3 regions of the Priestia sp. USM5 genome follow, and region 2 is predicted to be linked to each of the others. Evidence: riboswitches for the same ligand, from Rfam matches in the RefSeq annotation. Region 2 holds a riboswitch; each other region holds the start of a gene.
The links. Region 2 has a riboswitch for thiamine pyrophosphate ahead of thiT (energy-coupled thiamine transporter ThiT). Riboswitches for the same ligand answer to the same signal wherever they lie in the genome.

Region 1: linked by a shared signal. The riboswitch ahead of ACWATA_RS19865 (acetylornithine deacetylase) and the one ahead of thiT (energy-coupled thiamine transporter ThiT) in region 2 are both predicted to bind thiamine pyrophosphate.
Region 3: linked by a shared signal. The riboswitch ahead of ACWATA_RS21620 (thiamine phosphate synthase) and the one ahead of thiT (energy-coupled thiamine transporter ThiT) in region 2 are both predicted to bind thiamine pyrophosphate.

What each region holds. Positions count from the first base shown of each region.
Region 1 is NZ_JBSGKN010000001.1:3,758,502-3,766,461, forward strand. It holds gene hxlB (6-phospho-3-hexuloisomerase) at 1-93, shown strand, start outside; gene ACWATA_RS19840 (ferredoxin) at 207-452, opposite strand; gene ACWATA_RS19845 (ABC transporter substrate-binding protein) at 539-1,549, opposite strand; gene ACWATA_RS19850 (ABC transporter permease) at 1,546-2,289, opposite strand; gene ACWATA_RS19855 (ABC transporter ATP-binding protein) at 2,286-3,050, opposite strand; gene tenA (thiaminase II) at 3,043-3,714, opposite strand; gene ACWATA_RS19865 (acetylornithine deacetylase) at 3,720-4,997, opposite strand; TPP riboswitch at 5,112-5,214, opposite strand; gene ACWATA_RS19870 (MFS transporter) at 5,394-6,692, opposite strand; gene ACWATA_RS19875 (dihydrodipicolinate synthase family protein) at 6,803-7,702, opposite strand; gene ACWATA_RS19880 (LacI family DNA-binding transcriptional regulator) at 7,851-7,960, opposite strand, start outside.
Region 2 is NZ_JBSGKN010000001.1:2,151,898-2,159,857, reverse strand. It holds gene eutC (ethanolamine ammonia-lyase subunit EutC) at 1-482, opposite strand, end outside; gene ACWATA_RS11795 (ethanolamine ammonia-lyase subunit EutB) at 497-1,867, opposite strand; gene ACWATA_RS11790 (ethanolamine ammonia-lyase reactivating factor EutA) at 1,894-2,625, opposite strand; gene ACWATA_RS11785 (ethanolamine ammonia-lyase reactivating factor EutA) at 2,637-3,326, opposite strand; gene thiT (energy-coupled thiamine transporter ThiT) at 3,483-4,091, opposite strand; TPP riboswitch at 4,124-4,224, opposite strand; lysine riboswitch at 4,399-4,583, shown strand; gene ACWATA_RS11775 (amino acid permease) at 4,686-6,125, shown strand; gene ACWATA_RS11770 (hypothetical protein) at 6,162-6,530, opposite strand; gene ACWATA_RS11765 (GNAT family N-acetyltransferase) at 6,634-7,125, opposite strand; gene ACWATA_RS11760 (cysteine hydrolase family protein) at 7,220-7,804, opposite strand; gene ACWATA_RS11755 (cupin domain-containing protein) at 7,826-7,960, opposite strand, start outside.
Region 3 is NZ_JBSGKN010000001.1:4,103,770-4,111,729, forward strand. It holds gene gpmA (2,3-diphosphoglycerate-dependent phosphoglycerate mutase) at 1-632, shown strand, start outside; gene thiD (bifunctional hydroxymethylpyrimidine kinase/phosphomethylpyrimidine kinase) at 663-1,472, opposite strand; gene ACWATA_RS21600 (thiazole biosynthesis adenylyltransferase ThiF) at 1,495-2,514, opposite strand; gene ACWATA_RS21605 (thiazole synthase) at 2,511-3,278, opposite strand; gene thiS (sulfur carrier protein ThiS) at 3,284-3,487, opposite strand; gene thiO (glycine oxidase ThiO) at 3,484-4,611, opposite strand; gene ACWATA_RS21620 (thiamine phosphate synthase) at 4,595-5,218, opposite strand; TPP riboswitch at 5,340-5,441, opposite strand; gene ACWATA_RS21625 (hypothetical protein) at 5,600-5,815, opposite strand; gene crcB (fluoride efflux transporter CrcB) at 5,867-6,253, opposite strand; gene ACWATA_RS21635 (fluoride efflux transporter FluC) at 6,254-6,652, opposite strand; gene ACWATA_RS21640 (amino acid ABC transporter substrate-binding protein) at 6,994-7,815, shown strand; gene ACWATA_RS21645 (amino acid ABC transporter permease) at 7,799-7,960, shown strand, end outside.

The DNA of each region.
Region 1 (7,960 bases), 1.6 Mb from region 2:
CTTCTTTTTTACGATGCGCTGATTCTTCGCTTCATGGAGAAGAAAGAACTTGATACTCATACGATGTACGGAAAGCATGCAAATTTAGAGTAGAAAAAGGTCTTGCCTAGGCAAGACCTTTTTTGTTTTGGAACTTTCTATATAACCAAATATTCACTTATCAGATAACTAAATGTACTTTATCATTATTTATTTTTTCAAAAGCCCTATTCGAATTTTGCTGCATCTCCATAAAACGGCTGCTCTGCAACTTTAATCGAGTCTGTTGGACACCCTTCGTACGCTTCCATCATCTCATCTTGCTGATGTTCAGGAACTTCTTTTGTTCCTTCGTTGTTATCTAATACGGCATAAGCAAGACCTTCTGAATCATAATCATAAAGATCTGGCGCACTCCCTCCACATGCTCCGCAAGCAATACATGTTTCCTTCTCTACTATCGTAAAAGCCATAAAAAAACCTCCTTGACCTTTTCACTTTCTCTTTCAGAAAGTTACGTTCAGTATAAGGAGGTTTTTTTAAATTCGTCTTAAATTATTTACTGAGATTCCCCAATATTCTCAAACATCTCATCTACATTTGGCTTTTTCTTAATTAACCCTGACTCTTTTAACCAGTTAACATTTGATTGCCATGATTCTTTCGTTTGACTGCCAAATCCTTGTTCAGACTTCATTTTTGGAAGTAAGATATTCAAACTTTTTGTTTCCACATCTTTTTCAAGCGGGAAGTTTGATTTATCTTGATTATCTAACAAAATTTGAAGTGATTCTTTTGGATGTTTCTCCGTGTATTCATACCCTTTTGTCGCGGCACGCCAAAACGCTTTAATCGTATCAGAATCTTTTGCCCACGTTTGATCCCCTGTAACGGCCACTAGCTCGTAATAAGATGGCACGCCGTAATCTGACGGATCAATGTCAACCGTTTTGTATCCTTTTTTGTGAAGCAATGGTACTTCGTGGTTAATATACGCACCTATTACAGCATCTACTTTTTTGCTAATCAGCGATGAATTTAACTCAAATCCTACGTCTACTAGTTTTACTTTATTCGGATCTCCTCCATCGCTTTTCACCATTTTCTTTAGAACAGATTCACTTAATGGTGTTCCGCTGTATCCTACTACTTTTCCTTCTAAATCTTTAGGACGCTTAATACCGCTATCTTTCAATGCCACAACCCGGTTTAGCGGAGATCTTACAATCGCTCCTACCGACTTTACCGGCACATCTTCATTTGCTCGTGCCATTGCTACATCAGGCTGATAGTAAAGGCCGAGCGTGACTTTCCCTGCAGCTGCTAAATTAAGCGAGTCTGTTGGATTAGCAGGAAATTGTACTTTTACATTCAGCCCTTCTTTTTTGAAATATCCTTTTTCTTGTGCAGCGTAAATGAAGCTGTGCACTGCATTTGGATACCAATCAAGCATAATTGTAACGTCTTTTAATTTTTTACTGTCACCAGCTTTATTTTCCTTGTCCTGACCGCAAGCAGCGAGCATCAAAACAAGCAGCAGGCTTAAGCTAATCGCAAACCATTTTTTCATTCTGTTTTCCTCCACTTTAATGAACGTTTTTCGAAACCTACTACAATAATAAAAAATAAAATACCAAGCGCGGATAAAATCACAATTGGTGCAAATACACCAGCTGCATCAAACTGTGTCATCATGCGACGACTGAAATATCCTAAGCCTGCTTGCGCACCCAACCATTCCCCAATGGCAGCACCTATTATACTAAAGGTAACCGCTACTTTGAGTCCCGAATAAAAATGAGGCAGTGCAGAAGGAATGTTCAACTTAAAGAAAATATCTTTTTTTGTTGCTCCCATCGTTAACATGAGTTCTTTTAACTCTTTGTTTGTAGAACGAAGCCCGTCAAATGTGCTAACGGTAATGGGAAAAAACGTAATTAATACGGTCACAATCACTTTGCTCCAAATGGAGTAGCCAAACCACAGCACAAATACAGGAGCAATGGCAATGGTCGGAATCATTTGTGACGCAATAATAAGCGGATAAAAAGCACGCTCAATAAGCGGACTCCAATTCATCCACACAGCCAGCAGAACCCCTAGCACAACGGATATTACAAGCCCAATTACGACAATAGATAACGTAGCTGGTAAATGCTTAAACAATAAATCCATTCGCAGCTCCCAAAGCTTCGTTAAAATACCGCTGGGCGTTGGTAAAATAAACGGATAGTTTACAATGCGTGCTCCAATTTCCCAAGCAGCCAGCAAAATGACTACTAAAATCACTGAAGCCCCGTACTTTTTCATGTGTTCACCTTCGATCTTAGCTGTTCAATTAAATAATCTTTCACATCAAGCACTCGCTGTTGATTCAGATCTTTTTGCGTTCGAGGTCTGCTAAGCGGCACTTGAATTTCTTCAAGACAACTTACTGGCTTGTCTGAAAAGATAAAAATGCGATCTGATAAAAAAAGCGCTTCATTGACGTCATGAGTGATAAATAAGATGCTATGCTTACGCTTTTGCCATTGGTCAAGCAGCCATTCCTGCATCGATAAACGTGTGATTGCATCAAGTGCACTAAAAGGCTCATCTAAAAGCAGCACGTTAGAACCACTTAATACCGTCCGAAGAAAAGAAACGCGCTGCTTCATCCCTCCGGATAAATCACTTGGAAAACGGTTTTCATACCCTTTTAGGCCAAACTCTTCAAGCAGCTGAGACACTTGCTTATGAGCACTTGCTTTTGATACATTGTGAAGCTCAAGAGGCAGTGCTGCATTGTCTAGAATCGTACGCCACGGAAGCAGCAAATCTTGCTGCGGCATATAGCCTACTTTTCCTAGTCGCTTTTCATAAGACTTTCCGTTAATTACGATATCGCCTTCACTCTGCTGTTCAAGACCTGTAATGAGACGAAACAACGTACTTTTCCCAGAGCCGCTCGCTCCAACGATACTGACAAACTCGCCTTCTTTCACGTCTAAGTTTAATGATTTTAAAATCGCTTGATCACCGTTCTTGTACGTAAAACTGACGTTTTGAAAAGATAACACAGACCTATTCATGAATTGGCCACATCGCTTCGTTATAAGCCATATCCCAGAACATATACTCAAAACGCGTCGTATTCAAGAAAATTTCTTCAAGCTTTTCTAATTCCACTTCTGATTTATCTTCAGTAAGTGAGTCAAATAAATTGATACACCATGTCGCCAGTTCTCCAAATTCTTCTGAGCTGTACATTTCAATCCACTCACGGTAAAACTCATTGTTAGCTCCAGGCTTTTCACTAAGTTCTTTTCCTATTTCCCAGTAGCTCCACATACAAGGCAAAAGAGCGGCTACTAATTCAGCTAATGTTCCACTTTGACCAACGTGCAGCATATAGTGCGTGTATGCAAGCGTTGTAGGAGATGGCTGCGCTTTTTCTAATTCTTTTTCGCTGATTTCAAATTTCTTGGCATACTCACGGTGCAGACTCATTTCTTCGTTTAATGTAGAATCTAAAAGGGCTGCAAATTTCCCCATCGTTTGAAGATCGGTAGCTTTCATGGCTCCAATCGCAAATAATTTGGCATAATCAATTAGGTAAAGGTAATCTTGAATCATGTAGAAGCGAAACTTCTCCTTTTCAAGCGTTCCATCTCCCATCCCCTGTACGAAGGGATGATTATGATTTTGACGCCAAATAGGCTGCAGCTTTTCGTATAATCGTTCACTAAATTTCATGATGATCACTCCTTATGCGTATGCAGCCACGTATAAATGAACTGCACTATCACTTTTGTATATTGAACAAGCTGATTAATATCTAATTGTTCGTTCACAGCATGTGCATTTGCTAAATTTCCCGGACCGTAAATAGCGGCGGGAATTCCCGCATCAGCTAGCCATCCCCCGTCTGTTACGCTAGTTGACACATCAATTGGAGGCTTTTTCCCTTCCATTTGTTCATGAGTATTTGCAAGCAGCTGCACTCCTGCATGATTTTCATCAATTTCTAATGACGGAAAGATTTCTCCTCTGTCTTCAATCATTGATGTGCCTCCCCATTCAAAGGTTGGCAGATTATCTTTTAACCATGGATCTGCTTTTGCAATAGCTATAATATATTCTTCCACTTCTTTTGATACTTGGTCGTACGATTCATTAGGATAATAGTGAACGGTGATCCACAGCCTGCATTCATCTGCAATAAAAGCAGCATGTCTTCCGCCTTCGATTACTGCTGGATTAATCGTATTTGTCCCTGGCAAAAATCCTGGATAGCTCTTTGTAACAGCCCAGTGACGCTCCAATTCTTGTAGCCCTCCGATCACTTTTGCCATCTTTTCAATAGCGCTTGCGGCTAACAGCCCTCCTCCAGCATGAATCATACTTCGGCGTGTACCGTCATGATAGGTTTTACTGCTTTTTATCGTAATCCATCCCGTGATCACTCCGCCTTGACCTTGAATATGTAAATCACTTGTATCGACTACAAGCGCAAAATCAGCTGTATACCCTTTCTGACAGCATTGCAGCGTACCTGCCTCTCCTACTTCTTCTCCTACAACGGATTCAAAAATCAAGTCTCCTGGCAGCTCGATTCCTGCTTCTGTTAAAAGCTGAACTGCAAATAATGCTCCCGCCAAACCGCCTTTCATATCAGCAACTCCGCGTCCAATTATCATATTGTCTTTCACAACAGCTTCAAACGGATTGGTTTCCCAATTTTCATTTTCTTGTACCTCAGCAACATCCATATGGCCGTTAATAATCAAGCTTTGATAGTCAGCCGATTTTTGTCCTTTTAACGTTCCCACTACGATAGGGTCGTTAGAATATAAGTCCCACATATCAATGGAAAAACCGCAGTTTTTAAGAAAATCCGCTACGTACAGCTGCGCTTCATGAGAATTTCGTGCAGGAGGCGCTGGCGTTTTATACGAAACAAGCGTTTTTAATAACTGGATTAACTCTCCTTTGCGCTCCTCTACCTGTTTGACAAGCAAATCAATTGTTTCTTTCATGTATGACACCTTCCTTTACGCATAAAAAAACACTTCTTTCGCAGGAAAGAAGTGTTTTTGTTTATGTACACAAAATTATTATAACGAGTTCGTAAGGAAATCCCATACAAAACATCCATTACAATACCTCTTTCCTACGCTAGTATTACCTAGTTCAGGTTATAAGGGTTAAGACTTATCGTCTCTCTCAGCTTCGAAAGCACCCCTAGTGGTGTTGTATCTCTATGAAATTAATCTATTATCATATGTTTACCTGTAATAGTTTTATCATAGTAAAGCGTTTTATTCAATAGAAAGGTTCATGATATGGTAATGAAAATAGTTTCCTTTTTAGTAGTAAAAGAAAAAGCACACACCTTTTTCATGCAGTGTGTGCTCTTTGTTTTTGTGACATTACTAGTTAGCTATTGGCTTCTTTAAAAATACGCCATAACTAATAGCACCAATTAAAAGCAGTCCTGCTCCTAACAGGAAAACCGCCGTAAAAGTTCCCGTTGCATCTAATATAAACCCTGTTACGATAGGAGCCATTGCCGCTCCTAGAAATCCACCGAAGTTCTGAATAGCGCCGAGTGAAGCAACTTGTTCCTTTGGTGCAATATCCGCCGCTAGAGTCCAAATGACGCCTGATGGCAGCTGTGACGCGAAGTAGCCAATCGACAATAAGACAATACTTAAGGCTGCATTATCAATAAAAGGAACGGGTGCTACCGATGCTGCGGCTAAGATTGCCCCGCCTACAATTGGTATTTTTCTTGCCGTTACTGCATTAATTCCTTTTCGAATAAATCTATCTGAAATTACACCACCAAGCAACACTCCTATGATTCCTGCTAGAAACGGAATAGCAGCAATCCAGCCCGTTTGTTTTAGGCTAAAACCGCGCTCTGTTTCTAAGTAGCTAGGAAGCCAAGTTAAATAAACCCATATCGTAAACATAATTCCGAAATTCCCGATAATCATAAACCATGTGCTTTTATATTTAAACAGCTGTGACCATTTTGCTTGTGAGGTATGACTGATTTTTATTTCTTCTTTAGGGACAGCTTTCACTTTATTGGCAACATAATCCGGATCTCGGTATATCTTTAGCCAAACAAACATCACAATAAAGCCTGCTGCTCCTATAACAACAAACATTCCTCTCCAACTCATTGTTAAAAGCAGTACCGTTAGAAGTGGCGGAGCAATCGCATTAGCAATTTGAGACCCTGTATTAATAATCGAAGTAGGAAGGCCGCGCTCTTCTTTTTTAAACCATCTTTCCGTCACTTTAATTCCTGAAGTAAAAAAAGGAGACTCCGATACACCAAGAAGCATTCTCATGGCATAAAGAGCAGAATACGTGTTAGTAAATGCACTTGCTACCGTTGCCACAGACCATAGGCCTGATGCCCATGCAAACATTTTTTTCGGCCCGTATTTGTCAACCAGCCAGCCTGCTGGTAGATTTGCTAAGGCATATGGCCAGAGAAAAGCTGAAAGCAAAAGACCCATTTGTGTAGAAGACAGCCCAAACTCTTTGGCAATCGTGGTATTAGCGATGCTTAAATTAGAGCGGTCTAAATAGTTAACAACTGCTCCAATTAGCAATACAATAATAAGCCACCAGCGTATATTCGTCTTTTTTACATCTTGCTTTACAGGACCTAAATCTTTGTTAACGCTTTCATTTAATTTAGATGTAACCGCCATAGAATATCCCTCCATAACCTTAATCGTTATAGTGAATGAGCTGTTTGCTTATTATCAAACAGCCCTGTTCACTAGAAATGCATGAGTTTATTCAGAACATGAACCAATTATTAAACACTGCTCTTTGGACGAATGCTATTTAGTTTATCATCTAATTCTTTGACTTCTTCTTCTGTTAAATCTATTTGAGGAGATCTCATGCCACCAACATCAATGCCTCTCAATTTTAATGCTTCTTTAAAATAAGACATGTTGCTTCCGTTTAAAAGAGCTTCACAATATTGAATAGCAACTTTTTGCATCTTTCTGGCTTTTTCTAAATCATTCGCTTTAAAGGCATTATAAGTCTCTACAAAAGGCTCGGGATAAACGCCCGATACACCGGAGACAACTCCTTCACATCCCATAGCCAGAGCTGCTAAAAATAAACGATCGGTTCCGGGAAGAACAGAAAAGTTTCCATCGTTAATATTTAAATAATCATTTACGCGTAAATAGTCAGGGTAGCTATATTTAATACCAATTACATTCTTGCATGAATCTGCCACTTTTTGAGCTACCTCTGCCGTTAAATCATTGCTTGAACACTGAGGAATATTATATAAATATACGGGAAAATCATTCGGGACACTGTTTGCTACTTTTATAAAATACGTTTCTAGTTCGTTATCGTTTGCTCCAAAGAACATAGGCGTAACTACTCCGATACCGTCGGCGCCAATTTCATAGGCATGTTTTGCAAGCTCAATTGTATCTTCTTCATTCATAGCTCCTACATGTATGAATACGGTTACACGATTAGCCGCTTGTTTCACTACTGTTTCTGCAACTTGCTTTCTTTCTTTGACAGATAGACGAAGCATCTCGCCCGTTGTACCAAGCGGATACAAGCAGTGCACTCCTTTTGAAATTAAAAACTCTGTTAAATTTACTACTTTCTCTAAATCTACTTCACCCGTTTTAGTAAACGGTGTAACCATTGCTGTTGTAACTCCGTATAAATGTTTCATTTCCTTCTCCCCTTTGTTAGTAGTGAATTACTCTATATTTAGTAAAACGTTTTAGTACAACGTTTTACTAATAAAAAATAAAAAGCTTGCTCTTATATTTTTGTAAATCGGTCTCTTTTTAAAGAGACCTCATGAATGGCATTGCTTTTTATTTGATTCTCGTTGTATTACGATGAATAATTTCCAAATCAAATATCTGTTGGTCCACATCCCCATATGGATCAGAAATTGTTTTAACTAAAAGCTCTCCTGCACAAT
Region 2 (7,960 bases):
TTTATGATTTCACCAATTTCATCCATACATGCAACTCGTCCTCCTTTTACAAAAAACGAAGTCCCGATACGAAGTCCATATGACTCCAGTGAATCAATTAAAGCAGGATACACGTCGCTCATGTTTTCTTCAATTGCCTTAGCGCTCAGTCCATCTGATACCACTACTTGTACATCAGGCTGTGGCACGCAGTTTTTTAAAATCTCTTTCTTAGCGCCATCTGCTAATAACCTCCCTTGATCCGGCCGTTTTAAATAATGTTCTTTTGACTCCGCGCGTGTATTCACAGAAAAAAGGTTAAACTCAGATAGAATATCTTCTGAAACTGAGCCGTATACAGAGTCTACGGCTGCGGCATGATCTGTGCGAAAAGATAAAACGTCTTTTGTTAGCGGCCTTGTTCCCGTACGGCCAACACCTATGCGGGCAGGGGTAAATTGTTTCAGTGTTTCAAGCGGATCGCGATTTGACTTTGGTATCATAGTAAGCACCTTCCTTAAATCAAATTCATAAAAATAGTTGGGTCTCCAGCTCTTGATGTGAAGCGTCCGTTTTCCATAATACGCTGATCTTCAAGCCATTTTTGAAATAACGGAGTTGGGGTACGGCCGAGTACATTGCGCACGGTTGCGATATCATGATAACTAAGAGACTGATAGTTTAGCATGCAGTCATCAGCCATGGGCACTCCTATTACAAAGTTCACCCCAGCTGTTCCTAGAAGCATACTTAAATTATCCATATCGTTTTGATCAGCATCCATGTGATTGGTGTAACATACGTCTACTCCCATAGGCAAGCCGTGCATTTTGCCCATAAAATGATCTTCTAACCCAGCTCGCAGAACTTGTTTGCTGTTATATAAATATTCAGGTCCAATAAATCCAACAACCGTGTTAACTAAGAAAGGCTTGTAGTGGCGAGCTAAGCCATAGCATCTAGCTTCGAGCGTTACTTGATCAATATTATAGTGGGCTTCTGCTGACAGTTCAGAACCTTGTCCTGTTTCAAAATACCAGCGGTTCGGACCTTTTGCTGTCCCTTTTTCATGAATTAACGCTGTCGCTTCATCGAGCATAGACAGTGAAATCCCAAATGAATCATTACCGGCTTCTGTGCCTGCTAAACTTTGGAAAATCAAGTCAGCAGCTGCTCCTTTTTCGATTGCTCTCATTTGGCTCGTCACATGTGATAATACACAGTTTTGAGTAGGAATCGACCATTCGTTGATTATATTTTTTGTTTCATTTAAAAGCGCGTAGATATTATCCGTTGTATCAATAACAGGGTTAATTCCGATAACCGCATCTCCAATTCCATAGCTTAACGCTTCGTAGAGAGATGCTCTCATTCCTTTTAAGTTATCTGAAGGATGATTAGGCTGGGCTCTTGAAGCCAATACGCCTTTTTGACCGATAGTCGTTTGACAAGTAGTTTGCACTTCTATCTTGGCAGCTCCTTGAATTAAATCTAAATTGGACATAATTTTAGTAGCTGCCGCAATCATTTCGCTGTTTAATCCTTTGCTAAGCGCAAGAAGGTCTTCTCCGGTATGCTCATCAGATAAGATGTATTCTCTTAACTCCCCTACTGTCCAATTTTTAATAATGTCGTAAACCGATGAATCAACCTGACTTTCGATTAATGCCGAGACGTTGTCTTCATCTGCGCTTAGCAGCGGGTAATTTCGAATATCAGCAAGTGTGATATCAGCTAGCACTTGTTTGGCTGCCATTCGTTCTTTCGTTGACTCAGCGCTAACTCCTGCGAGCTGATCTCCAGAACGTTCTTCGTTTGCTTTGGCCATAATTTCTTTCAAGCTATAAAATGAAAATGTTTCTCCTAACAACCGGGTAGTTTTAAACATCTTTTCCTCCTTGTATGTTCAGTTGATTATGATGAAAAAGCGAGTGTTTTAATCGAAACAGAGATTGCCTCTCCAGCTACGGGTAACCCTAGATCGATATAATCTCCGTGGGTAAAGTCAATTTGATCTAAACAAATAATTTCTAATTCGTTCTCCTGTTTGGCTAGTGCTTGTCCTAAAGCTTTAGCAATATCCTGCTCGCATAAAACAACGAGGCACTTAGCTCCTTTAAAACAAGCACCAAATTCAGCGCTTATTACTTTTGCTAATTCTTGCAGCATTATATAGCTGCAGTAAGGGAAATGAGATAAAGCAATAGCAACGGGAGGATCTTCTGCGCTGAAAACAGTTGAAGCCTGCATACATGACGCTCGAGCTCTTTCTTGAAACAGCTGCGGATTCCACTCCTCCTCTGGCTGTACAGGTATTTCTATAATCGGAATGTTTTTCAGCGGCAGTTTTTTAGACTTAATGTATACGGTTGATCCGCTAACTTCTGTATTTTGCATGCCAGCCCCAATGACAGTAGCGCGCGTTGTTTCAGCGGCTTGAGATACGTGTATGGATTGAAACTGATACGCTAGCAGAGGACCAATGTCTCCATGTACAGCCACTTCCCTCACTGTTTTCGGCTTTTGCTTCTCCATCATTGCTCCTACCCCTCCTGAAATCATAATTGTTTCTGGTTGGATAGAAGATCTTGTATGAGGAGAAACGAGCAGCGAAGAGGTTTGAATTAGTGCTCTTACATAATTCACGGTTTCTTCAGCTAGTAATTGACAGATAGTAATTGACAGATAGACGAGAGTTTTTCAAATGTTGCTTTTTCACCTTCTCGCAGTATTAAAGAATTATTTTTTAAAAATTCAGTTAAATAAGGTGAAACGTAGGTAACAAAGCCGTCTGAATTCAGCCGAATTAATCTTCCACCTACATGCAGCGTAAACGTTTCGATCACTTTTCCGTTTTGACATAAAGCGATGTTAGCGGTGCCTCCTCCTACATCAATATTGGCAATTACTGCATTTGTTTCAGCGGAATGTTGTATTGCTCCTGATCCTTTTGCCGCCAATATTCCTTCCAAGTCAGCACCGGCTGTTGCAACAACAAAATCTCCAGCATGTTCGGCTAGATAGTGAACGATAGTTTCTGCATTTTGCTTTCTAGCAGTTTCTCCTGTGATGATCACAGCGCCCGCCTCCACTTGATCTAAGGAGATTTCTGCATTCTTGTACTCTTGTTCTAGTAGTACCGTTAATCGTTGAACATCGATTTCAACCTCGTTTAGCATAGGTGTGGTATAGATAGAACTTGCATACGTTACTTGACGATCAATAATTTGACAGCCTGGCAGCGTAAACTGATTTTGTTGATTTGCTATTAACAGTTTGCTTACAATCAGTTTTGTTGTGCTTGTTCCAATATCTAAACCTATGCTCGTGATCCATTTCTGTAGCATACGATCAATCCTTTATCTCGTTTGAATATGTTGACTATCATAAAACAGTTTTTTGAATATTTCACTAACTATGTTATCAAACCTGACACACTTTTGTGTAAACAAAGGTGACAAATGAAAAAAAAGACTAAATCTTGGTAGATTTAGTCTTTTTTCTTATGATGAATGTGATTTAGTTACAATCATTCTTGATGCCGATGGAATTAACAATGAAAGAATGACTAAGCAGGCTATTAGTGACCCTACCATTGAAATACCGTTCATTGAAAAAGAATACCACAGAGCGGACATACCTTTTGGTGCGTACGATCCCCAGAAAATAATACCAGCAATAAAGTGCCAGAAATAACGTGCGAAGCTTCCGATAATAAGGGATAAAACAATCAAAACAAAAGCTTTTGATCTGTTATTGGTAGCTAAATTTGTTTTAATAGATTGTGAAAAAATACCTCCAAAACCTATAAAAGCAAAAGCCACAATATATTCAATAAATGTTTGTAGCGCTGTTAAAATATAAGCCGTTCCTGTCGCTAACTGCAAAAGCCCCCATAATAGACCAGATAGAGCCCCGCCTTTTACTCCCCAGCGAAAGCACATAATAAAAATGGGCACCATGGAGAACGAAATACTTACAGCCGTTGCAATCTTAATGGAAGGCAAAAGGTCAAGTAGAAGTGCCAATGCTGCAAAAATAGCTATTTCAATTTTAGCCTGTAAAGGTAATGCTTTATTCACGTTTCTCACTCCTGTTTTTGAATCATTCATATCAAACGGTTTACACAGGAGTAAGCAAATATATGCTACTATTCCCACATTCCTACGCTAGCGTTAACTAACAGGTTCTAAGGGTCTGAACGTTTCGTTCACTCTCAGCACGGCGGCTCCCCCTGTGGTACGTTTGGATATTTATGTAGTATAAAGACAATGTTTATTATACCATATGTAACAAAATAGATTCGAGAGATTTCAAAGATGTTTCTATTTTCTGAATCTATTTTTTATAATGACAATCGTTTTAGTATTTGTTATACTTCTTTTATGTCAATTGAATATAAAAAACCCTCATCCTAATCGATGAGGTAGAGGTCGCAGTTTTTAATAGTAAAGTAACGGAAATGCAGAGAACATTGAGGATGTTGCTTGAAAGGAAAAATTGCCGAAGTTTAGATCACTTCTCGGTTGATTTAAGCTGGGGCTGTCTCCGAACAGGAACAGAACTGTCACATCATGCGAGTGATGTGAAGAGCTATCTTCACGGAAGGTTGACGCGGTTTTCAGATTTAAAAGCGCGCACATATACTGCGGGCTTTTTTTATGTTATCCCGTCTCTTTCCGTACATTCGAAAGGAGTATTTATCTATGCAAGAGCAGCAAGAATTAAAACGTGGGTTGAAATCTCGCCACTTAACGATGATTTCATTAGGAGGAGCCATCGGAACCGGCTTATTCCTAGCAAGTGGTGGAGCAATTCACACAGCAGGACCTGGGGGAGCGCTTTTAGCTTACGCTATCATTGGCGTCATGGTTTACTTTTTGATGACCAGCCTAGCAGAGCTCGCAGCTTATATGCCTGAAGCTGGTTCATTTAGTACGTATGCGTCTCGTTTTGTAGATCCATCCTTTGGTTTCGCTCTCGGCTGGAACTACTGGTATAACTGGGCTATTACGATTGCAGCTGAATTATCCGCTGGAGCCCTTATTATGAAATTTTGGTTCCCAAACTCTTCTTCTATTTTATGGAGTGCCCTGTTTTTATTAATTATGTTTGGGCTTAACTACCTTTCTGTAAAAGGATTTGGTGAATCTGAATTTTGGTTTTCGTTAATTAAAGTAGTAACGGTTATTATCTTTTTAGTTATTGGTATTATGATGATTTTTGGTATCTTTAACAATGAAGCACCAGGTTTTAAAAACTTCACGCTTGGTGATGGACCGATTCACGGTGGATTCTTCACTGTACTAGGTATCTTTATGGCAGCTGGTTTTTCATTCCAAGGAACAGAGTTGCTTGGAGTCGCAGCTGGAGAAAGTGAAGATCCGGAAAAAACGGTTCCTCGCGCAGTTAAACAAGTCTTCTGGCGCATCTTGTTATTTTATATTTTAGCTATTTTTGTTATTGGAATGCTTATTCCATACACAGCGAATTCATTAGCAAGTGATGACGTGCGAGTAAGTCCGTTTACTTTGATATTCGAACGAGCAGGTCTGGCGTTTGCAGCATCAGCGATTAATGCCGTTATTTTAACAGCTGTTTTATCTGCTGGTAACTCAGGCATGTATGCTTCTACGCGTATGCTGTGGAACTTAGCGAAAGATGGAAAAGCACCAAGGTTTTTAGCAAAAGTGAATAAACGAGGCGTTCCAGTTAATGCCTTAATCGCAACGGCACTTGTCGGTACACTTGCATTTGGTGCTTCATTTTTTGGAGACGGTGCGGTATATACGTGGTTACTTAACGCTTCTGGTATGTCTGGTTTTATTGCTTGGTTAGGAATTGCGATCAGCCACTATCGTTTTAGAAGAGCATTTGTTGCTCAAGGTCATGATTTGAGTGAACTTCCATATCATGCAAAACTTTTCCCATTTGGCCCTATCTTTGCCTTTATTTTATGTGCCGTTGTTATTTTAGGCCAAAACTATTCGGCGTTTATGGGTGACTCGATTGACTGGTACGGTGTACTTGTTTCTTATATCGGACTTCCTTTATTCTTAATTGTTTGGTTAGGATACAAATGGACGAAAAAGTCGAAGCTTATCCCGTTAAAAGAATGTCAAGTAACAGTGAAAAAATACGAATAAAAAAAGCGCTCTATTCAAAAGAATAGAGCGCTTTTTTTATATGAGCTGATCGGCAAAATGAAGAGATATATAAGCGGGTTGGTTTTTCATAACAAGCATATAACCTTTGAGGGGACGGTTATAGTAATCAGCAGCTTCGATATAATAAATACGCTGAATTAACCTGCTTAAATGAGTTGCAAAAGATGGAAGTTGGTGATTAGGAATGGTTTGGATGTAGTCTATGATTTCTTGTTTAGTTTGAAGGCCTGAACGGGTACATTCTAACAGATGAAAAAGCGGATCTGCTGCTATAGTAGATAGTTCAGAATTGTGTTTGATTCTATTCAGCTGGATATGCAGTTCTTTTTGGGACCATCTTTTCGGCACAGCTCTTAGATGTTGATATTGAAAATGTGTACTCATGATAGCTAACACCTTTCGTATTAAAATAATAAAACAACTTATTATTTTAATAACCTTTACACATGAAACTAAAACGTTACAATGTGTAAAGGTGTCATACATCTTATAAAATAAGCTGATAAAAAAGTACATCTTGCCACTGATCAAATTTCCAGCCCACTTCTTTAAACTCTCCGCAAAATGTAAAATTAAATTGCTCATGCATTTTGATACTGATATCATTCCCTTTTGTAATTCCTGAAATGACAACGTGATGGTCGAGCTCTTTAGCTAATTCCAAAATGCGCTTCATAAGCTGTTTCCCAATACCATGCCCTTGTTGATTTTTATCAATATAAATCGATAGCTCTACTGTTTGAATGTACGCTTCTTTATCTCGATACGAGGAAAGCGAAGCATAGCCCGCTACTACTCCATCTTTTTCCGCGACAATAAGTGGAAAAAGTTCATTGCCAATATGATTATTAAACCAGCCCCTTCTTTGTTCTACTGTTACAGGCGTTAAGTCAAAAGTAGCAGCACTTGTTTGAACGGACTGATTATAAATTTCAACAAGCATAGGTAAATCTTCTTCTTTAGCATAACGAATGATCATATGTACAAACTCCTTATAGTATAGAATTATCTTTATTTTACTTCTTTTAAGAAACATAATCTACATAAAAAACCGATGTGCGCATGCACATCGGTTATTGGTTTTGGGCATATTGAAAGGTTTGAAGGACTTGAAGAGTCTCTTTTGTAGAAACGACCGTTGCAAACTCTCCGTGCAAGGAAGACAGTGCGAATGTATGTACATCTTCTGCAAGAAGTCTGGTTTTTCCATCGTAGGACATACAATCAAAACAGGCCGTTGCATCGTTCGCAACATACGTCCTATACCCTAGATTTCCAGCCATGCGCGCAGTCGTAGAGACGCAGTGATTAGTAGTTAGTCCTATTAAGATAAGCGTATCATAGCCATTTGCTTTTAAATAGCTATCTAGCTCTGTTCCAATGAAACAGCTGTTCACGTGCTTGCGAATTAAGTATTCGTCTTCTTGTGGACCAAATCCTTCTTTGAACTGAAACCCCTTTGAACTTGGATGTAAAGGAGAGTCTGGATTTTCTGATGCATGCTGCACGTGAATGACAGGATAGTCTTGGCGCCTCCATGCTTGCAGTAGCGTCAGCATATTCTTTTCTGCATCTAAATTGTTTCTTTCTCCCCACTGGGGTGAATAAAACCCTTCTTGTACATCGATAAGTAGCAACACTGGCCGGGAACGTAGCATAAGCATCATCTTCTTTCGTCTTTATTTTAAAATGGAAATAACGTATGTGCATCCATCAGGACCGGCTTTTGAAGAATGAACCGTTTGTTTCGGTAAATGTATCCGATCTCCGGCCTGACATAGAACCGTATCACGTTCAACTGTAAAGTAAATAGA
Region 3 (7,960 bases), 2.0 Mb from region 2:
GATTGCAAGAAGCGCGAGAAGCCGGAAAAGTGCTAAAGAAAAACGAATATGCTTTTGATATCGCCTATACTTCTGTTTTAAAACGATCCATTCGTACTCTATGGATTGTCTTACATCAAATGGACTTCGTGTGGATTCCTGTATATAAATCTTGGAGACTGAATGAACGACACTACGGGGCTCTTCAAGGTTTGAACAAAGAAGAAACCGCAAAAAAATTTGGAGAAGAGCAGGTGCATTTGTGGAGAAGGTCGATGGACGAACGCCCTCCTGCTTTAGAGACAACAGATATTCGCTATGAAGCTTCCAACCCTAAGTATAAGGAATTAGCCAAGGGACAATTTCCTGTAACGGAAAACTTAGCCGATACAGAAAAGCGGGTTCTAGAATATTGGAACAAAACTATTGCTCCTTCTATTAAAGCTGGCAAAAAGGTTATTATTTCCGCTCACGGTAATACGATTAGAGCTCTGATGCAGTATTTGGATAACATTTCACCTGATGGCATTGCGAACTTGAATATTCCCACAAGCGTACCGCTTGTGTATGAGCTTGATGATAATTTAAAGCCCATTAGACATTATTATTTAGGCATCGATGGAGAAATTCCGACACATATTCCTTCTTCATAAAAAACGTGCCTAGATTGTAGGCACGTTTTTTTATATATTTGAACGAAAGTATTTTCTATACGCCCAATGATTAGTAGGACCGTGTCCCGAACCAAGTTCAAGCGTATGCTTAATCGCATAGTGAACAAAATCCGAAGCGGTTTGAACTGCTTCAACTACGCTTTTGCCTTTCGCTAGTTCAGCCGTGACGCAAGCAGCAAACGTGCATCCCGTCCCGTGTGTATGCTTTGTATTCATCTTTTCATGCTTGATTTCAACATACGTATGACCATCATACACTAGATCAATCATATCTTGATGAGATTGGTCATGTCCGCCTTTAATTACAACGTGCTTTACACCTAGCTCATGCATCTGTTTTGCCGCTTCTTTTCTGTCTTCAATCGTGTAAATTTCTTTCCCCGTGATGACTTCCGCCTCCGGTATGTTCGGCGTAATGACTTCACAAAGGGGCAATAATTCTTTTAGAGCCTGTATAGCTTCTCTTTGAAGAAGAGATTGACCGCCTTTTGCAATCATAACGGGATCAACTACAACATTTTGCAGTCCGTGCTGTTTGATTTTACGAGCCACTGCGTAAATAATATCAGCACTGAACAACATACCTGTCTTCACTGCATTAGGAAATAAGTCAGTCGCAATTGAATCTAACTGCGTTTCAACTGCTTCTACTTCTAAAGGATAAACTCCTTGAACGCCAACTGTATTTTGTGCAGTCACAGCTGTAATAACAGACATGCCAAAAACATCACGCTCTTGAAATGTTTTTAAATCTGCTTGAATGCCTGCTCCTCCACCGCTGTCTGATCCAGCAATGGTTAATGCTTTTGGTACTGTCATGCTTGAAACCTCCATCTCTTTCTTACCCAATATACCGATGATAAAGTGACTTTGCTTCTACTATATCGTTTGTTCCATGGACAAAGACGCGCCCGTCTTGAAACATCACTAAACGGTAATCATCTACATAAAAAGAAAGCAGATACGGATTTTGTTCAATTTTATATCCTTTTTCTTTTAATCGTTCACCTAAAGACTGCAGCGGCTGCTTGGCTGATTTGCCCGGACGGATTTGTACCGTGTTTCTTCCGCATAGCACAGCTGTTTTCGTTTGATTTTCATATTGTAAAAAGGGATACGTTTGTTCACTGCCGCATGAGCGGCAAGCAGATTTGCGAAATACGTTCACATTGATGCTCGTATACTCATTTTTCCATACGTCAAACGAAACAAGTTCCCTCCTGAGCGCATTCCAGTCTCCAACTAATATTTTTAACACCTCTGTTACTTGATGAGCGACTACCATTTGTACAGCAGGACTAATAATCCCCACTGTATCACATGTTAACCCTCCAAGCGGTACAGATTCAAGCAAACAGGATAAACACGGTGTTTCACTTGGTATGATAGTATAACTAATTCCGTAACTTCCTACACATGCTCCGTAAATCCAAGGAATATCATATTTTTGTGATAAATCATTCATTACAAGGCGTGTGTCAAAATTATCGGTTGCATCAATCATAACATCTACCCCCTCAACAAGCTGTTCTAAAACTTGAGGGGTACCGTCCGCTACGTGGGCTTCTACTTTTACATCATGATTAATATCGTGAAGCCTTTTTTTAGCGGCAACTGCTTTTGGGATTCTTTTATCAGCATCTTTTTCACTATACAATTGCTGACGCTGAAGGTTGCTCCACTCTACATAATCGCGGTCAATGAGCGTTATTTTCTTTACTCCCGCTCGTGCAAGGGCCTCGGCGTTCCCTGTTCCAAGAGCACCTGCTCCTACAATCAGAACATGCTTTTCTTGAATTTGCTGCTGTCCGCCTTTTCCAATAGGTTGAAACAATTCTTGGCGGGAATAACGATTAATCAACCGATACTCATCCCTTCTGTTGGACTGCTTGCCGTTGCATATTGTTTCTTTTCAATACGTCCTGCTTCAAATGCTGCTCTTCCTGCCTCAATCGCTAGCTTCATAGCACGAGCCATTTTCACAGGATCTTTTGCTCCTGAAACAGCTGTATTTAATAACACACCATCTGCTCCTAGCTCCATAGCTTGAGCTGCGTCTGAAGCCGTTCCAATACCTGCATCTACAATTACTGGAACGGTTGATTGTTCAATGATAAAACGCATGTTCAACGGATTAATAATACCTTGACCTGAACCGATAGGCGACGCTCCTGGCATAATGGCATGTACGCCTAACTCCTCTAAACGACGCGCAAGTAAAACATCATCTGATGTGTAAGGTAAAACGGTAAAGCCCTCTTTTAACAGTTCTTCACTAGCTTTTAATGTTTCAACTGGATCAGGAAGCAGCGTCTTATCACATCCAATTACTTCTACTTTCACCATGTCACAAAGTCCAGAAGCCTTTGCTAATTTAGCAATACGTACGGCCTCTTCTGCATTTTTTGCTCCAGCAGTGTTAGGCAAAAGAGTGAAACGCTTCACATCAAGTGCTTCTAATAAATTAGGCTGATTTTGATCAAAAATATCCATTCGTCTAACAGCAAATGTTAAAATTTCTGTTTCCGACTCTTCTACCGCTTGACGCTGAGTCGTAAAGTCCGGAAATTTCCCTGTTCCTAATAATAAACGTGAATTAAATGTATATTGTCCAATTTTTAACATACTCTTCATCCTCCTCCAACAAATGAAACAACTTCTAATGTATCTCCATCTTTTAAGCATGCATCGCTATGTTCTTCTTTTTGCAAAATATTCTTGTTTAATTCAACAATTACAACTCGCTCATGCAGACTCTGAGCCTGCAGCAAGTGCTCGACCGTTTCAATTTCATCTCCGACAGTGACGGTCTTACCGTTAATAATTAGATTCAATGAACTCCCTCCATTGCTCTCGTTAGCTGAAATGATGTAAAGAATGAATGATTTGGCTTTTTCCCTAACAAAGCATCAGCCATAATTTTTCCAGTTGCAGCGCTTAATAAAATACCGTTTCGGTAGTGGCCAAAAGCCATGTGCAGATTCGCTATTTCAGGGTGCTCTCCTAAATAAGGCCAGCCATCATTCGTTTGTGGACGAAGACCAGCCCATGCTTTTTCAAATGTGGCTTCTTTAATGGCCGGCAGAAGCGCAGAAGCTTTATTCAGCAAAAATTGAATACCTTGTGCAGAAACGGTCTTAGTAAAATCATGCTGCAGCTTAGTTGCCCCGATTACGATTCTTCCACCAGTCTTAGGGACTAAGTAAAAACCTTCATCTAAAAAAATCGTTTTAGAAAGCAGGGGCTTATGACTTTGCAGAGCAATACACTCTCCTTTTACAGGAAACACCTCGCCTAAATGTTCAGAAGAAATAAAGCGTTTAGCCCATGAGCCTGCTGCAATCACTACTTTTTCTCCATAAAAAGAGCCTTTGGACGTCTGTACCCCTTTTACTGTTTCATTTTCCATAATAAGAGAGTGAACGTCACAGTATTCGAATACATCTGCTCCGTGATACAAGGCTCCATGAGCAAGAGCTTGTGTTAACTTAGCCGGAGCTAGCTGGCCGTCTCCCGGTATTGTAATGGCTCCGTATATGTCTGGAGAGAGCCCGGGTTCTAACAAACGCGCTTCTTTTACATCGATCCATCTTACATCTTTGTCCCACCGGTGGTGCTGAGCGGCTTTTTTCTTTAATACGTGTGCATCTTCTTCTGTTCCAGCGACTTTTAATAAGCCTTTTTGAATGAGCTCTACGTCGATAGCCGTTTTTTCTTTTAGTTCCTTCACCAGTTCAGGAAACATGCTTCTGCTCTTAATAGCAAGGTCTAAAAGAGGACCTTCTTCATCAATTTCAGCTTGAGCACCTAAAATACCAGCGGCTGCACTTGAAGCTTCACAACCAACTTGATTGCGTTCAAGAATAGCTACTGACGCTCCTTGTTTTGACAAATGATAAGCGATAGAAGAGCTGATTATACCTCCTCCGATTAACAGTACATCATAATGCTGCTTCATTTTCTCCACCTCCAGATGTCCATATATGAGAATATTGTTTAATCGCTTTGAGGGGATCTTGCGCAAGCATGACACCAGACATCACAGCTATACCATGTGCTCCTGTTTGAAGTACCTCTTTGGCATTTACAGGAGTAATTCCTCCAATGGCAATAACCGGTATCTGCACAGCGTCTACTACTTCTTTTAGTGCCGCTATCCCTCGACTTTTTAATCCTTTTTTTGAATGTGTTGAATAAATATGTCCGTATAGAATGTAGTGAGCACCATCTTTTTCAGCTTCTAAAGCCTCTTCCACAGAGTGAACTGACTTTCCGACAATAAGAGAAGGAAATGCGTCTATAACAAACGAAACGTCTAAACTATGATAGGCAAGCTGTACGCCCTTTGCTTTTAAAGCATGCGCTACATCAACTCGGTCATTCACAATAATTTTAGAGCGACAAAATGGCAGGCTTTCTAGTAAACATTGAATCTGCTTTGCCGTTTTCTCTTTTTCTCTAATATGAATGGCACCTGCAAAAGGCGCGATAGCCGTTAAAATTTTTTGAAGCTCTTCGATTGGCTGCTTATCTGTTGTAATGACATGAAATTTAGGAATATCCACATGATCGAAACCTTTCCATTCAGAATAAAGAGAAATTTCAATCACTTCATCTTGTGCAGAGGGCTTTATTACATACAAAAAACCACTCTACAACGTAGAGTGGTTAGCATGCATCGTTATGTAAACATGATCGCCACTTCCCTACGCTGGTCCAAACCAGATCAGGTTCAAAGGGTCCGAAATACATTCGTCTCAGCTTCAGAAAGCTCCCCTAGTGATTGCTATTTATTGATTTTGTTTTTGCACTTAAAATTATAACACAACTAGATGTAAATACAATATCTCTTTATGCTCTTACGGCTCTCTTCCTTTTATAGATGTATCTTTTAAGCTTCTTTACTAAGAGGCCCGGCGCACCGAATCATTCTGCTTTTTATATAGTTAGTAATCGGTATAGTCGTCAAATTCTTCTTTGTCTTTTTCCTTTTTCCGATCCCATATAAACAGCAGGAGTAACATAATAAAAGTTAGAATATAAAAACCGTAAAAAATAAATGCCGCCACAACATTTATAAATAAAAATAAAAAACCAATGATCTGACCTGCAACAGCTACAATCAACAAAATGTATTTCCAAACTTCTGCTTTTCTATCCATTCTCTACTTCTCCGTCTTTTTGTTTTTCCCTACTAGAAACGTTCTCTTTACTTATAATAAAAACGTTCCTGCCAGTAAACCGACTGTAAATAAACCAACTGTTCCAAATGCTGAAATCCCCACGTACGCCAACATTTTCCGATAAGATTTTTCCCGAATTAACTGTACGGTTTCCACACTAAACGTTGAAAAAGTGGTAAAGGCACCAAAAAACCCAATGCCAATCATTAAAAATATTGAATCATCATAAGCATGACTCGGAACCTTTCCATAATAACTACCGTAAAAAAGACCAAGCCCAAACGCACCGAGCAAGTTTACAAACAGCATTGAGACTGGAAAAGGAGGGTTTGAAACTGTTTTTGTAACTTTTAAACCCAAAAGATAACGGCATATTCCTCCAGCTGCCCCGCCAAGTGCCAAGCTCACTATGCTCATTTACTTCACCTCATGTACTTTCACTAAATTTTTCCCTGCCGCTTCACCGCATAGATAGCCTGCTAAAGCAAGAAGGATTCCACCTACTAAAGAGACAATGACATAAATGGCTCCCCAAAATAAATGGTGCTGAGTGAGAGAAATGACGTCTCCTGCAAAGGTTGAATACGTTGTAAAACCGCCGCACACGCCAACTCCTAGTCCAAGCTTTATCCATTCTTTTGGCTTTTTCCACGCAAAAAATCCTGTTAATAGGCCTAGTATGAAGCTTCCTAATAGGTTTTCAATTACCGTTCCTATTGGATAGCCCGTATATAATAAGGAAAGATTTAGCAAATAACGCGCATATGTACCAGCGATAGCACCAAAGGCAATTGAGATTAAGTTTATGGCTTTCATCATATCGCTCCGTTTCATAAATTCTTCTTTAAGTGTACCATAAGGAATTTATTTCTACCTTAACATTTAACTATATGTTTATTGCACCAAAAGTCATGAAAAAATGAAAGAGAAAATCGTCGCATGAAACTTCCTTTTTACTCCTCAAATATCCCTTAAAAATCCACTTAATCCAAATTTTAAAATCTTTCTGTATCCTTATGACAAACCGTGTATAGAAGGTATATTTCCCTTATTTTAAGTCACATTAATCGTATAAGTTTTTTTTGTTGACTTTTGCTGTGTTCTTGTTTAGTATCACAGAGTATCATTTCCTATCAGAATACTAGGGGGTTTAGAAAATGAAGAAATTTGCTGCACTTTTGTCGCTACTATTAGCTTTCACAGTTGTGCTTGCCGCATGCGGTTCTAGCTCAAAAAATGAAGCAAACAATGGAGACAATAAATCTTCACAAGAGGATTTATATAATAAAGTGAAAAAAGATGGCGTATTAACAATTGGAACTGAAGGTACATACCCTCCGTTCACTTTTCATGATGACAAACAAAAGCTAACTGGGTTTGATGTAGAATTGGCTCAAGAAGTAGCTAAACGTCTTGGCGTAAAAGCTGAGTTCAAAGAAACACAGTGGGATGGCATGTTTGCCGGATTAGATGCTAAACGCTTTGACATGATTGCTAATGAAGTGGGTATTCGTGAAGATCGTCAAAAGAAATACGATTTCTCTGACCCATACATCCAGTCAGGCGCCGTATTAATTGTTCGTAAAGACGAAAAAGATATCAAATCATTTAAAGATTTAAAAGGAAAAAAATCAGCACAGTCATTAACAAGTAACTACAAAGACATGGCTCAATCTTATGGTGCAAACATTACGAGTGCTGAAGGTTTTGCTCAAGCAGTAGAACTAATGAGCGCAAACCGTGTTGATGCTACAATCAACGATAAATTATCGTTCCTTGACTATAAGAAAAAGCACCCTAACGCACCTATCAAAATCGCGGATGAAAAATCCGATGGTGCTGCAAGCGGCTTTATGTTTAGAAAAGACAGCGGTAAGTTAGTGGATGAAGTAAACAAAGCATTGAAAGATATGAAAAAAGACGGAACATACGCAAAAATTTCTAAGAAATGGTTTGGCGAAGATGTTTCTCCTAAATAATATTTTTCCTGATGGAGAGCGATTGAATCAATTGATTTCAATCGCTCAATCATCTCTCTTACCAATGCTAAAGGGAGCTATTCAATATTCTATTCCACTAACATTAATCACGTTTGTACTCGGTATCATTTTAGCTGTCTTAACA